2 regions of the Agromyces chitinivorans genome follow, and region 2 is predicted to be linked to the other one. Evidence: predicted binding sites of a transcription regulator. Region 2 holds the regulator's gene; the other holds the start of a gene.
The links. The regulator LexA, encoded in region 2, represses DNA repair genes until DNA is damaged. The targets are predictions, from matches to a motif close to TCGAACANNTGTTCGA.

Region 1 (7,306 bases), on a different contig from region 2:
CTCAAGGCGACGCAGGAGGACCCGTGGCAGGTCTTCGCCCGCACCCACGCCATCGGCCAGGTCGCACCGGGCAAGGTCACCAAGCTCGTCCCGTTCGGCGCGTTCGTGCGCGTCGCGGACGGCATCGAGGGCCTCGTGCACATCTCGGAGCTGTCCAGCAAGCACGTCGAGCTGGCGGAGCAGGTCGTCTCGGTCGGCGAGGAGGTGTTCGTCAAGGTCATCGACATCGACCTCGAGCGTCGCCGCATCTCGCTGTCGCTGAAGCAGGCCAACGAGGGCGTCGACCCCGAGGGCACCGAGTTCGACCCGGCGCTCTACGGCATGCTCACCGAGTACGACGAGCAGGGCAACTACAAGTACCCCGAGGGCTTCGACCCGGAGACCAACGAGTGGCGCGAGGGCTTCGACGCCCAGCGCGAGAAGTGGGAGCAGGAGTATGCTGCCGCCCAGGCTCGCTGGGAGGCGCACAAGAAGCAGGTCGCGGCCGCCAACGCGAAGGACGCCGCCGAGGCCGACTTCGGTGGCAGCTCGTTCACGAGCGAGGCGGCCGGCGCCGGCACGCTCGCCGACGACGCGTCGCTCGCGGCGCTGCGCGAGAAGCTCTCGAGCAACTCCTAGTCCGCATCGGACCGATCGACGGCCGGGCACCCCGCGTGGGTGCCCGGCCGTCGCCGTGTCCGGCCGTCCCCGCGATCGCGGGTCGATAGGCTGGAGGCGTGTTCCTTATCGGTCTGACGGGCGGCATCGCCTCGGGGAAGTCCACGGTCGCACGACGCCTCGTGCAGCACGGCGCCGTCCACATCGACGCCGATGCGCTCGCGCGCGAGGCGGTCGAGCCGGGCAGCAGCGCGCTCGCGGAGATCGCCGACGCGTTCGGCGCCGGGCTGCTCCGCGCCGACGGCACGCTCGACCGGGTGCGCCTGGGCGAGCTCGTGTTCTCGGACGAGGCGGCCCGCACGCGTCTCAACGCCATCGTGCACCCGCGCGTGCGCGAGCTCTTCGCCGAGCACCTGGCGGAGGCCGAGCGGGTGGACCCCGACGCGGTCGTCGTCTACGACGTGCCCCTGCTCGTCGAGGCGTCGGCCGCAGACCGGTTCGACCTCGTCGTCGTGACCGAGGCGCCCGCGCGCACGCGCGTCGACCGGCTGGTCGACGAGCGCGGACTGGAACGCGGCCACGCGCAGGCGCGCGTGGACGCGCAGGCGACCGACGCCGAGCGGCGCGAGGTGGCGGACGTCGTGATCGACACGGGCGGCAGCCTCGCCCACACGATGAGCCAGGTCGACGCACTGTGGACGCGCATCCGGGAGCTCCGCGCGGCCGGATAGCCGTCGCCCGGGCCCGGTGTCCGAGGGCGAACCTAGACTTGGACGCATGCAGTCGACCCGTTCCGTGCGCCCGTTCGAGGTGGTCAGCGAATACTCGCCCAGCGGCGACCAGCCGGCAGCGATCGCCGAACTCGCGGGCCGGGTGAATGCGGGGGAGGCCGACGTGGTGCTCCTCGGCGCCACCGGCACGGGCAAGTCGGCGACGACCGCCTGGCTGATCGAGGCGGTGCAGCGCCCCACGCTCGTGCTGGCGCACAACAAGACCCTCGCCGCCCAGCTCGCGAACGAGTTCCGCGAGCTGCTGCCGAACAACGCGGTCGAGTACTTCGTCTCGTACTACGACTACTACCAGCCCGAGGCGTACGTGCCGCAGACGGACACGTTCATCGAGAAGGACTCGTCGATCAACGCGGAGGTGGAGCGCCTCCGGCACTCGACGACGAACTCGCTCCTCAGCCGGCGCGACGTCGTGGTGGTCTCGACGGTCTCCTGCATCTACGGGCTCGGCACGCCCGAGGAGTACCTCGCGGCCATGATGCCGCTGCAGGTGGGCCAGCGACTCGACCGCGACTGGCTCATCCGCAAGTTCGTCTCGATGCAGTACCAGCGCAACGACATCGAGTTCTCGCGCGGCACGTTCCGCGTGCGCGGCGACACGATCGAGATCATCCCGGTGTACGAGGAGCTCGCGATCCGCATCGAGATGTTCGGCGACGAGATCGAGGCGCTGTACCACCTGCATCCGCTCACCGGCGAGGTCGTGGCGCAGCTCGACGCGGTGCCGGTCTTCCCGGGCTCGCACTACGTCGCGAGCACCGAGGTGATGGACCGCGCGGTCGGCACGATCCGCACCGAGCTCGAGGAGCGCCTCGCCGAGCTCGAGCGCCAGGGCAAGCTGCTCGAGGCGCAGCGCCTGCGCATGCGCACGACCTTCGACCTCGAGATGATGGAGCAGATCGGGTTCTGCTCGGGCATCGAGAACTACTCGCGGCACATCGACGGACGCGAGGCGGGGGAGCCGCCGCACTGCCTGCTCGACTACTTCCCCGATGATCTTCTCGTCGTCATCGACGAGTCGCACGTGACGGTGCCGCAGATCGGCGCGATGTACGAGGGCGACTCGTCGCGCAAGCGCACGCTCGTCGAGCACGGGTTCCGCCTGCCGAGCGCACTCGACAACCGGCCGCTCACCTGGGACGAGTTCTCCGAGCGCGTGGGCCAGACGGTCTACCTCTCGGCGACCCCCGGCCGGTACGAGCTCGGCGTGGCCGACGGCGTGGTCGAGCAGATCATCCGCCCGACCGGGCTCATCGACCCCGAGATCGTCGTCAAGCCCAGCAAGGGGCAGATCGACGACCTGCTCGAGGAGATCCGCGCCCGCGCCGAGCGCGACGAGCGCGTGCTGGTCACGACGCTCACCAAGCGTATGGCGGAGGACCTCACCGACTTCCTCACCGAGGCCGGCGTGCGGGTGCGGTACCTCCACTCCGACGTCGACACGCTGCGTCGCGTGGAGTTGCTCACCGAGCTGCGGGCCGGCGTCTACGACGTGCTGGTGGGCATCAACCTGCTGCGCGAGGGCCTCGACCTGCCCGAGGTGTCGCTGGTGTCGATCCTCGACGCCGACAAGGAGGGGTTCCTGCGTTCGTCGACCTCGCTCATCCAGACGATCGGGCGTGCGGCGCGCAACGTGTCCGGGCAGGTGCACATGTACGCCGACGTGCTCACCGACTCGATGCGCACGGCGATCGACGAGACGAATCGGCGTCGGGAGAAGCAGGTCGAGTACAACCGCGCGAACGGCGTCGACCCGCAGCCGCTGCGCAAGCGCATCGCCGACATCACCGCGGTGCTCGCGCGCGAGGAGGCCGACACCGCTGCCCTGCTCGCGGGTCGCGAGAGCGCCAAGAAGTCGCCGGTGCCGAACCTCAAGCGCGAGGGCATCGCCGCCGCGGGCGCGAACGACCTCGAGTCGCTCATCGCAGACCTGAACGGCCAGATGCTCGAGGCGGCGGCCGAGCTGAAGTTCGAGCTGGCCGCGCGCCTGCGCGACGAGGTGTCGGAGTTGAAGCGCGAGCTGCGCCAGATGGAGAAGGCGGGCCACCTGGGCTGAGCGGATGCCACGGAGCGGACGGGAACCGCGAACCGCCCGATCACGTGTGCGGCGGGCACGGCGCGCGGCGGCGTTCGCCGAGGGCGTCCGCCCCGCGGACTTCGGTGTCGGTGGGCGTGCCTAGACTCGAGTGGTGGCTGTCTCCCATCTCGATACCCGTGCGCGCCTGAGCGTGCGCGGCGCCCGCGTGCACAACCTCCAGAACGTCGACGTCGAGCTTCCGCGCGACTCGCTGGTGGTGTTCACCGGGCTCTCCGGCTCCGGCAAGTCCTCCCTCGCGTTCGACACGATCTTCGCCGAGGGCCAGCGCCGCTACGTCGAGTCGCTCTCGGCGTACGCGCGCCAGTTCCTGGGCCAGGTCGACCGTCCCGACGTCGACTTCATCGAGGGCCTCAGCCCCGCGGTCTCGATCGACCAGAAGTCGACCAACCGCAACCCGCGCTCGACGGTCGGCACGATCACCGAGATCTACGACTACATGCGCCTGCTCTGGGCCCGCATCGGCGTACCGCACTGCCCGGTGTGCGGCGAGCGGATCCAGCGGCAGACCGTGCAGCAGATCGCCGACCAGCTGATGGAACTCGAGGAGCGCACGCGCTACCAGGTGCTGAGCCCGGTCGTGAGCCAGAAGAAGGGCGAGTTCGTCGACCTGTTCGCCGAGCTCGCCGCGCAGGGCTACTCGCGCGCCCTCGTCGACGGCGAGATGGTCCAGCTCACCGACCCGCCGAAGCTGAAGAAGCAGGTCAAGCACGACATCTCGGTGGTGGTCGACCGCCTCGTCGCCGGTCCCGAGATCCTGGGGCGCCTGACCGACTCGCTCGAGACGGCGCTGCGCCTCACCGACGGGCTGGTGCGCATCAACTTCGTCGACCGCGAGGGCGACGCGGCGTGGCAGACGTTCTCCGAGAAGCTGTCCTGCCCGAACCAGCATCCGATCCAGCTCACCGAGATCGAGCCGCGCACGTTCTCGTTCAACGCCCCGTTCGGGGCCTGTCCCGAGTGCACCGGCCTCGGCACCCGCATGTCGGTCGACGACCAGCTGCTGCTCGGCGACCCCGAGCTGAGCATCGCCGGCGGCGTCATCCTGCCGTGGACGAGCCAGGGCAAGAGCCTCTACAACTACTACGAGAAGCTCCTCGACGGCCTCGCCCGCGACCTCGACTTCTCGCTCGACACCCCGTGGAACGAGCTGAACGACGAGGTGCGCGACGCCGTGCTGCACGGCGACAACTTCGAGGTGAAGGTGCGCTGGCGCAACCGCTACGGGCGCGAGCTGTCGTACACGTCGGGCTTCGAGGGCGTGGTCCCCTACATCGAGCGGCAGTACCTCCAGGCCGAGAGCGACGTGCAGCGGGCCCGCTGGGCGGAGTACCTCCGCGAGGTGCCGTGCCCCGTCTGCGACGGCAAGCGCCTGAAGCCCGAGGTGCTCTCGGTGCTGATCCACGACCACTCGATCGCCGACGTGGGGCTGCTGAGCCTCAGTGATGCACGCGAGTTCATGGACCGGCTCGAGCTCACCGAGCGCGAGCAGGCGATCGCCGCCCAGGTGCTGCGCGAGATCAAGCTGCGGCTCGACTTCCTCATCAGGGTGGGGCTCAGCTACCTCGACCTCGCGCGCGCCGCCGGCACGCTGTCGGGCGGCGAGGCGCAGCGCATCAGGCTCGCGACGCAGATCGGCTCCGGGCTCACCGGCGTGCTGTACGTGCTCGACGAGCCCAGCATCGGCCTCCACCAGCGCGACAACCGCCGGCTGATCGAGACGCTCGTCGCCCTCCGCGACCTCGGCAACACGCTGATCGTCGTCGAGCACGACGAGGACACCATCCGCACCGCCGACTGGATCGTCGACATCGGGCCCGGCGCGGGCGTCGGCGGCGGGCAGGTGGTCCATTCGGGCAGCTACCGCGAACTGGTCGAGAACCGCCGCTCCGTGACGGGCGACTACCTCGCGGGGCGCCGCAGCATCGCGGTGCCCGCGGTGCGCCGGCCGATCGACCACGACCGCGAGATCACGGTGCGCGGGGCATCCGCCAACAACCTGCGGGGCGTCGACGTGACGTTCCCGCTCGGCGTCTTCACCGCGGTGACGGGCGTGAGCGGCTCCGGCAAGTCCTCGCTCGTGAACGACATCCTCTACCGGGTGCTCGCGAACCGGCTGAACGGGGCGCGGAAGGTGCCGGGCAGGCACCTCCGGGTCGAGGGGCTCGACAACCTCGACAAGGTCGTGCACGTCGACCAGGCGCCCATCGGGCGCACGCCGCGGTCGAACCCGGCGACCTACACGGGCGTGTTCGACCGCATCCGCACGCTCTTCGCCGAGACCACCGAGGCGAAGGCCCGCGGCTACCTGCCGGGCCGCTTCAGCTTCAACGTCAAGGGCGGCCGCTGCGAGGCGTGCTCGGGCGACGGCACCATCAAGATCGAGATGAACTTCCTGCCCGACGTGTACGTCGCGTGCGAGGTCTGCGGGGGAGCGCGGTACAACCGCGAGACCCTGCAGGTGCACTACAAGGGCAAGCACATCGCCGAGGTGCTCGAGATGCCGATCAGCGAGGCGGCCGAGTTCTTCGAGCCGATCTCCGCGATCCACCGGTACCTGAAGACGCTCGTCGACGTCGGCCTCGGCTACGTGCAGCTCGGCCAGAGCGCCACGACCCTCTCGGGGGGCGAGGCGCAGCGCGTGAAGCTCGCCACGGAGCTCCAGCGCCGCTCCAACGGGCGCACCGTGTACGTGCTCGACGAGCCGACCACCGGCCTGCACTTCGAGGACGTGCAGAAGCTCCTCAAGGTGCTCGGCAAGCTCGTCGACAAGGGCAACACGGTCATCGTGATCGAGCACAACCTCGACGTGATCAAGTCGGCCGACTGGGTCGTCGACCTCGGCCCCGAGGGCGGCTCCGGCGGCGGCACGATCGTCGCGACCGGCACGCCCGAGGACGTCGCCGCGGTCGAGGACAGCCACACCGGACGGTTCCTGCGCGAGATCCTGGAGGAGGCGCCCGAGGCGCGCGTCGAGGCGGCAAGCTGAGCAGGATGCGCGACACCGTTCCGTACCGGCCGAAGGCGGGGGAGATCCCGACGCAGCCGGGCGTCTACCGCTTCCGAGACGAGACCGGGCGGGTGCTGTACGTCGGCAAGGCGAAGAACCTCCGCGCGCGGCTGTCGAACTACTTCGTGCCGCTGCGGAGCCTGCACGAGCGCACCCGGCGGATGGTGCTCACGGCGGCCTCCGTCGAGTGGACGGTGGTCGGCGGCGACGTCGACGCGCTGCAGCTCGAGTACACCTGGATCAAGGAGTTCGACCCGCCGTTCAACGTCAAGTACCGGGACGACAAGTCGTACCCGTACATCGCGGTGACGCTCGCCGACGAGGCGCCCCGTGCGATCGTCACGCGCCGGGCGAACATCCCGGGCGCGAAGTACTTCGGGCCGTACCCGAAGGTGTGGGCGGCGCAGGAGACGCTCGACCTGCTGCGCACGATCTTCCCGATGCGCGCCTGCAAGGACTCCGACTACAAGCGTGCGATGGACAGCGGCAAGCCGTGCTTCCTCGGCCAGATCGGGCGCTGCTTCGGCCCGTGCTCGGGCGTCGTCGGCATCGAGGAGCACCGGCGGAGCGTCGACCGGTTCGTGGCGTTCATGCAGAACCAGGACTCGCGCATCATCGACGACCTCGAGCGCCAGATGCGGGAGGCGTCCGTCGCCCAGGACTACGAGCGCGCCGCCCGTCGTCGCGACCAGCTGCAGGCGGCACGCTCGTTCTTCGAGAAGACGGCGGTCGTGCTGCGCGACTCGGTCGACATCGACCTGTTCGGGATCGAGCACGACGAGCTCGCTGCCGCCGTGCAGCTCTTCCGGGTCCGCA
Region 2 (7,306 bases):
GAGATCGAGCGCGCGAAGGCGTCGCGCACGGCGTCGTCCTCGAACGCCGGGCGCCAGGGCTCGGATTGCGCGACCGCCCACAGCGCGGGGCGGCGGACCACGAACTCCCCGGCGCTGCCCGGGTCGAGCACGACGAGCTCGGTGTCCTCGCTCGCGGCGGCCAGCGCCACCCGCACGCCGTCGGCCGGCACCGGACGCGCCTCGGGGTTCCACGCCGACATCGCGGCGACCGACCCGAACACGGGCAGCACGTTGCGCCCGTCGGGGCCCGCGACCGTCACGATCGCGAGCTCCTGGCTCTTCTCGATCGCCAGGCCGTGCGCGCCGACCTCGGTGCCGCCGTCGCCCAGGCGGGCGACGAGCGGGATCAGCAGCCGAGCCTCGCGGAACGCGTCGACGACGTCGGACTGCCCGACCTCGCGCGCACGGAACCGCCGGATCGCCTCACCGAGGCGCTCCGGCATCGCGCCGTCGTCGGCCGCATGGGTGTTCGGGGTGAACGCGCGGCCCGCCCACGGCTGGCCCGCCGAGTCGGCGAGGTGTTCCGGAAGCGTGGGCGCCGCGTCACTCGACGAGCCCGCGGCATCCGCCGGTTCGCCCCTGCCCGGCTCAGTGGCCGGCGACATCCAGCGCCTCGGCGAGCGTGAACGCGCCCGAGTACAGCGCCTTGCCCACGATCGCGCCCTCCAAGCCGAGCGGTACGAGCTCGCGCAGCGCCGCGAGGTCGTCGAGGCTCGAGATGCCGCCCGAGGCGATGACGGGGCGGCGGGTGCGCTCCATCACCTGCCGGAGCAGGTCGACGTTCGGGCCCTGCAGCGTGCCGTCCTTGGTGACGTCCGTGACGACGTAACGGGCGCAGCCGGCCTCCTCGAGGCGGTCCATGACCTGCCAGAGGTCGCCGCCCTCCTTGGTCCAGCCGCGTGCGGCGAGCGTCGTGCCGCGCACGTCGAGCCCGACCGCGATCGCCTCGCCGTACTGGGCGATGACCGACGCCGCCCACTCGGGGTTCTCGAGCGCCGCGGTGCCGAGGTTGATGCGCTTGGCGCCGATCTCGAGTGCCTTCTCGAGCGACGCGTCGTCGCGGATGCCGCCCGACAGCTCGATGTTCACGCCGCGCACCTGGCGGATGACCTTCTTCAGGATCCCGGTGTTGCTCCCGCGGCCGAACGCCGCGTCGAGGTCGACCAGGTGGATCCACTCGGCACCCTGCCGGGCCCAGTCCTCGGCCGCATCGATCGGGTCGCCGTAGTTGGTCTCGGTCCCGGCCTCGCCCTGGGTCAGGCGGACCGCCTTGCCACCGGCGACGTCCACCGCCGGGAGCAGCACAAGACGCGGGGTCCTGTTGAACTCGCTCATCACTGTCCTCGTATCGTGGTCTCGCTGGAGCGGGAGACCGGCACAGTCACAGCATCCTACTCGCGTGCGAGGGCCACCTCGTGCACGTGACGGGCCGCAGCGGCGCCCGGCCTCAGCGGAGGGTGCCGAGCCAGTTCGCGAGCAGGCGGATGCCCGCGTCGGCCGACTTCTCCGGGTGGAACTGCGTCGCCACGAGCGGCCCGTTCTCGACCGCGGCGAGGAACGGCGCACCGTGCTCCGACCAGGTCACGCGCGGCTGCGGGAACGGCGGCTGCACGTCGAGCGTCCACTCGGTGGCCGCGTAGGAGTGCACGAAGTAGAAGCGCTCGTCGTGCAGGCCCTCGAAGAGCGCCGAGTCGTCGGGCGCCCGCACCGTGTTCCAGCCCATGTGGGGCAGCACGGATGCCGGCAGCTCGGTGACCGTACCGGGCCACTCGCCGAGCCCCTCGGTGTCGACGCCGCGCTCGATGCCGTGCTCGAAGAGCACCTGCATGCCGACGCAGATGCCCATCACGGGGCGGCCGCCCGCAAGGCGGCGGTCGATGATCTCGTCGCCGCGCACGCCCTTCAGGGCGGCCATGACGGCGCTGAACGCGCCGACGCCGGGGACGAGCAGGCCGTCGGCCTCCATCGCCGCCGTGCGGTCGGCCGTGAGCTCCACCTCGGCACCGGCGCGCTCGAGCGCCTTGACCGCGGAGTGCACGTTGCCGGTGCCGTAGTCGAGCACGACCACGCTCGGTCGGCTCACAGCGCGCCCTTCGTCGAGGGCACGCCCGACACCAGCGGGTCGAGCGCCTTCGCCTGGCGGAACGCGCGCGCGAACGCCTTGAACTCGGCCTCGGCGATGTGGTGCGGGTCGCGGCCCGCGCGCACGTCGACGTGCACGGTCATCGCCGCGTGGAACGTGATGGCCTCGAACACGTGACGCACCATGGAGCCGGTGAAGTGCCCGCCGATCAGGTGGAACTCGAAGCCCGCGGGCTCGCCTGTGTGCACGAGGTACGGCCGGCCGGAGAGGTCGACGACGGCCTGCGCGAGCGCCTCGTCGAGCGGCACGAGCGCGTCGCCGTAGCGCGAGATGCCGCGCTTGTCGCCGAGCGCCTGCCTGATCGCGGTGCCGAGCACGATGCCGACGTCTTCCACCGTGTGGTGCACGTCGATCTCGATGTCGCCCCGGGCGCGCACGGTCAGGTCGGTCAGCGAGTGCTTCGCGAACGCCGTCAGCAGGTGGTCGTAGAACGGCACCGAGGTCTCGATGTCGCTCGTTCCGGTGCCGTCGAGGTCGAGCGACAGGTCGATGCTCGACTCGCTCGTCTCGCGCTGCACGCGGGCGGTCCGTGCGGGGGTGCTCATGCGGCCATCCTATTGCGGGCGGATGCCGCGCTCCTCGCGTGCGACGGGGCCGCTCAGCGCCCCACCGCCGCGAGGGCCTCGAGGAACGCCGTCGTCTCGGTCTCGGTGCCCGCGCTCACCCGCAGGGTGCCGGGGATGCCGACATCGCGCACGAGGACGCCGCGGTCGCGGAGCGCCGCCCATGTCGCCGGCGGGTCGTCGACGCCCGCGAAGAGCACGAAGTTGCTCCACGAGCGGTACGGGCGGTAGCCGAGTCCGGCGAGCTCGGCCGAGATGCGGTCGCGCTGGCCGCGGATGTCGTCGACCATGGCCAGCATCTCGGGCGCGTGCTCGACCGCGCCGATCGCCGCCGCCTGGGTGAGCGCGGAGAGGTGGTACGGCAGGCGCACGAGCCGGATCGCGTCGATCACGGCGGGGTCCGCGGCGAGGTAGCCGACCCGAGCGCCGGCGAAGGCGAACGCCTTGCTCATGGTGCGCGAGACGATCAGGCGCGGGCGGCCCTCGAGCAGCGACAGCGCGCTCGGCGAACCGGGCGGGGCGAACTCGGCGTACGCCTCGTCGACGACGACCATGCCGCGAGCCGCGTCGGCGACGGCGCGCACGGTCTCGAGCGGGATCGGCGTGCCCGTGGGGTTGTTCGGCGAGCAGAGGATGACGAGGTCGGGATCGTGCTGCTCGATCGCGCGCACCGCGGTCTCGGGCGAGAGCTCGAAGTCGGCATCGCGCTCGGCGCCGATCCACTCCACGCCGACGCCCGACGACAGCAGCGGGTACATCGAGTAGGTCGGGGCGAAGCCGAGCGCCGTGCGCCCGAACCCGCCGAACGCCTGCAGCACCTGCTGGAGCACCTCGTTCGAGCCGTTCGCCGCCCAGATGCGGTCGGGCGAGAGCCCGTGGCCGAGGTAGCCCGCGAGCGCCTCGCGCAGGGCCGTGAACTCGCGGTCGGGGTAGCGGTTGAGGCTCAGCAGTGCCTGGGCGATGCGGGCGATGATGTCGTGCGCGACGTCCTCGGGAATCGGGTGCGTGTTCTCGTTCACGTTCAGCGCGACGGGCACGTGCAGCTGCGGCGCGCCGTAGGGCACCTTGCCTCGGAGGTCATCGCGGATCGGGAGGTCGTCGAGGGTCGTCACGCACTCATGCTACTGACGGCGACCGACGTGTTTCGGCGCCCCGGGGCACCGCCGGACTCAGCGGTCGGCCGGAAGGGCGAGCTGCTGGCCGGGCACCAGCTCGGCCGAGTCGAGGCCGTTGAGGCGCAGGATGTCGGTGATGACCTCGCGCGGGTCGGCGTGCGGCGCGATCTGCTCGGCGATGGCCCAGAGCGACTGCCCCTGCTCGACCGTGATGACCTGCAGCGGCTCGGCCGCCTCGTCACCGGCGACGGCGGGAGCGGCCGCGAGCGGCAGCAGCAGCGCGAACGCCAGCGCGATCAGCACGCCGAGCGTGCCGAAGACGAGCCGCCCGCGCCGGGTCAGGCGGAGCCTCGTGCGTGCGGGGATCTGGTCGGTCTGCGGTCGCGCCGCGCTGGGTCGAGCCGCGCTGGGGCGTTCCCGGCTCGGGACCGTCGTCGTCGTGCGCGGCGAACCGAAGACCGTGCCGCTGTGGATTGCCATCGTCATCTCGCACCTCCCGGAAGCTTCGCGCCGGCACTCGGCCGGGAGTGCCGGCGCGAAGCTGTGTTCCGAATATACCTTCGAATGATCGAACACTCAACCCCGCATCCGCAACGGAGAGCCGCGGATTTCCGCGCGACACGCTCGAACATATGTTTGCCCGACCCCGTAGCGAGGGATACAGTTTCGAATGTCTGGCGACAGTCGATCAGACACCACTGACATTCGGTTCGGCGGCACGGACTGCCGATCCCGTGGAGGGCGGAGCACGTGGACACCGAGAACGACCTCGAGCAGCGTCGGGCGACCCGGCGGCGCAAGAACCTCAGCGCCAAGCAGCTGCAGATCCTCGACGTGATCCAGCGCTCCGTCTCGACGCGGGGCTACCCGCCGAGCATGCGCGAGATCGGCGACGCGGTGAGCCTGTCGTCGCTCTCGAGCGTCGCCCACCAGCTCAACCAGCTCGAGCTGAGCGGCTACCTGCGGCGCGACCCGAACCGGCCGCGCGCGCTCGAGGTGCTCATCGAGACGCCGCAGCAGACGGAGGCCGCCGACGAGACCGGCGCGTCAGGGGCATCCGGCTCCCCCGCCCCCGTGGGCGACGCCGCGATGGTGCCGCTGGTGGGCCGCATCGCCGCGGGCGTGCCGATCACCGCCGACCAGCAGATCGAGGAGGTGTTCCCGCTCCCCCGCCAACTCGTCGGCAAGGGCGAGCTGTTCATCCTCAAGGTCGTCGGCGACTCGATGGTCGACGCGGCGATCTGCGACGGCGACTGGGTCGTCGTGCGGCAGCAGCAGACCGCCGAGAACGGCGAGATCGTCGCCGCGATGCTCGACGGCGAGGCGACCGTCAAGGTCTTCCGGCAGCGCGACGGCCACACCTGGCTGCTGCCGCGCAACAGCGCGTTCGAGCCCATCCTCGGCGACTACGCCGAGATCCTGGGCAAGGTCGTCGCCGTGCTCCGCACCGTCTAGCGCCGCACGACGACGGATGCCCCGGGGCGGCGCGCGCCCCGGGGCATCCGCTCAGGCCCCGACCGCCGCGCGGGCGCGCACCTCGCGGGTGGCGTCGATGATGTTGCGCAGCGAGGCGACCGTCTCGTCGTAGCCGCGCGTCTTCAGGCCGCAGTCGGGGTTCACCCAGACCTGGCGGAGCGGCAGCGAGTCCGCCGCGCGCTCGAGCAGCTCGGTGACCTCTGCGACGCTCGGCACGCGCGGCGAGTGGATGTCGTAGACGCCCGGGCCGACGCCGTGGTCGAAGCCGCTCGTGCGCAGGTCGTCGACGACCTCCATGCGGCTGCGCGCCGCCTCGATGCTCGTCACGTCGGCGTCGAGCGCGCGGATCGCGTCGATCACCACGCCGAACTCCGAGTAGCAGAGGTGGGTGTGCACCTGCGTGGCCGTCGCCGCGCCGCCGGTCGCGAGGCGGAACGCGCCGACCGACCAGTCGAGGTACGCCGGCTGGTCGGCGCGCTTCAGCGGCAGCAGCTCGCGCAGCGCCGGCTCGTCGACCTGGATGATGCGGATGCCGGCGGTCTCGAGGTCGGCGATCTCGTCGCGCAGCGCCAGCGCCACCTGGTTCGCCGTGTCGCCCAGCGGCTGGTCGTCGCGCACGAACGACCATGCGAGGATCGTCACGGGCCCGGTGAGCATGCCCTTGACGGGCTTGTCGGAGAGCGACTGCGCGTACCGCGACCACTCGACCGTCATCGGCTCGGGGCGGGACACGTCGCCCCAGAGGATCGAGGGGCGCGTGCAGCGGCTGCCGTACGACTGCACCCAGCCGTGCTCGGTCACGGCGAAGCCGTCGAGCAGCTCGGCGAAGTACTGCACCATGTCGTTGCGCTCCGGTTCGCCGTGCACCAGCACGTCGAGTCCGATCTCCTCCTGGAGGCGGATGACGCGCTCGATCTCCGCGCGCATCAGGGCCTCGTAGCCGGCGTCGTCGAGCTCGCCGCGCGCGTGGCGGGCACGGGCACGACGGATGTCGCCGGTCTGCGGGAACGACCCGATCGTGGTCGTGGGCAGCACCGGCAGGTCGAGCTCGGCCTGCGCCGCGACGCGCGCCTCGTAGTCGGCCCGGGTGCCCGCGTCGGCGTCGAGTGCGGCGAGGCGGTCGCGCACCGCGCCGTCGCGCACGCCCGCGGCGCCGCTGCGGTCGGCGAGGGCGGCGGTGGCGGCGGCGAGCTCGTCGGCGATCGCGTCCGCTCCCCCGGCGAGGCCGCGGGCGAGCACGGCGACCTGCGCGACCTTCTGGTCGGCGAAGGCGAGCCAGGAACGCAGCCGCGCGTCGAGCGCGGTCTCGTCGTCGACGTCGTGCGGCACGTGCAGCAGCGACGTCGAGGTCGACACCGCGAGCGCGGCGCCGAGGTCGCGCACCGACTCGGCCGCGGTCAGGGCGGCGGCGAGGTCGCCGCGCCAGACGTTGTGGCCGTCGACGACGCCCGCGACGATCGCCTTGGTCGCGAGGCCGGCGCGGGTGACGTCATCGAGGCCGACCGGCGCGCTGCCGCGCACGAGGTCGAGTCCGATCGCCTCGACCGGGCTCGCGGCGAGCACGGGCAGCGCCGCGTCGAGCGCGCCGTAGGGCGCGGCGACGAGGATCGAGGGGCGGGCGGATGCCCCGCCGAGCACCTCGTACGCGCGGGCGAGGGCCGCACGCGCGTCGGCCGGGTCGACGTCGATGCTCTCCGACACCAGCGCCGGTTCGTCGAGCTGCACCCACTCGGCGCCCGCGTCGGCGAGCCGCGAGAGGAGCTCGACGTACACCGGCAGCAGGTCGTCCAGGCGGTCGAGCGGCCGGAAGGAGGCATCCGAGCCCTCGGCGGCCTTGCTCAGCAGCAGGAGGGTCACCGGACCGACCACGACGGGCCGGGTCACGAGGCCCGCCCCGCGCGCCTCGGCGACCTCGCGCACGATGCGGTCGTCGGCGAGGCGGAACGCGGTGTCGGCCGCGATCTCGGGCACCAGGTAGTGGTAGTTCG

Region 1: the regulator LexA is predicted to act here: its motif matches at 3,478-3,493, upstream of uvrA (excinuclease ABC subunit UvrA).

Annotation. Positions count from the first base shown of each region.
Region 1 is NZ_JBEPJZ010000002.1:350,904-358,209, reverse strand. It holds gene rpsA (30S ribosomal protein S1) at 1-618, shown strand, start outside; gene coaE (dephospho-CoA kinase) at 717-1,328, shown strand; gene uvrB (excinuclease ABC subunit UvrB) at 1,375-3,441, shown strand; gene uvrA (excinuclease ABC subunit UvrA) at 3,575-6,469, shown strand; gene uvrC (excinuclease ABC subunit UvrC) at 6,475-7,306, shown strand, end outside.
Region 2 is NZ_JBEPJZ010000001.1:2,666,441-2,673,746, reverse strand. It holds gene ABZK10_RS12610 (SseB family protein) at 1-626, opposite strand, end outside; gene priA (bifunctional 1-(5-phosphoribosyl)-5-((5-phosphoribosylamino)methylideneamino)imidazole-4-carboxamide isomerase/phosphoribosylanthranilate isomerase PriA) at 610-1,356, opposite strand; gene hisH (imidazole glycerol phosphate synthase subunit HisH) at 1,469-2,104, opposite strand; gene hisB (imidazoleglycerol-phosphate dehydratase HisB) at 2,101-2,709, opposite strand; gene ABZK10_RS12590 (histidinol-phosphate transaminase) at 2,763-3,839, opposite strand; gene ABZK10_RS12585 (LysM peptidoglycan-binding domain-containing protein) at 3,897-4,322, opposite strand; gene lexA (transcriptional repressor LexA) at 4,593-5,297, shown strand; gene metE (5-methyltetrahydropteroyltriglutamate--homocysteine S-methyltransferase) at 5,349-7,306, opposite strand, start outside.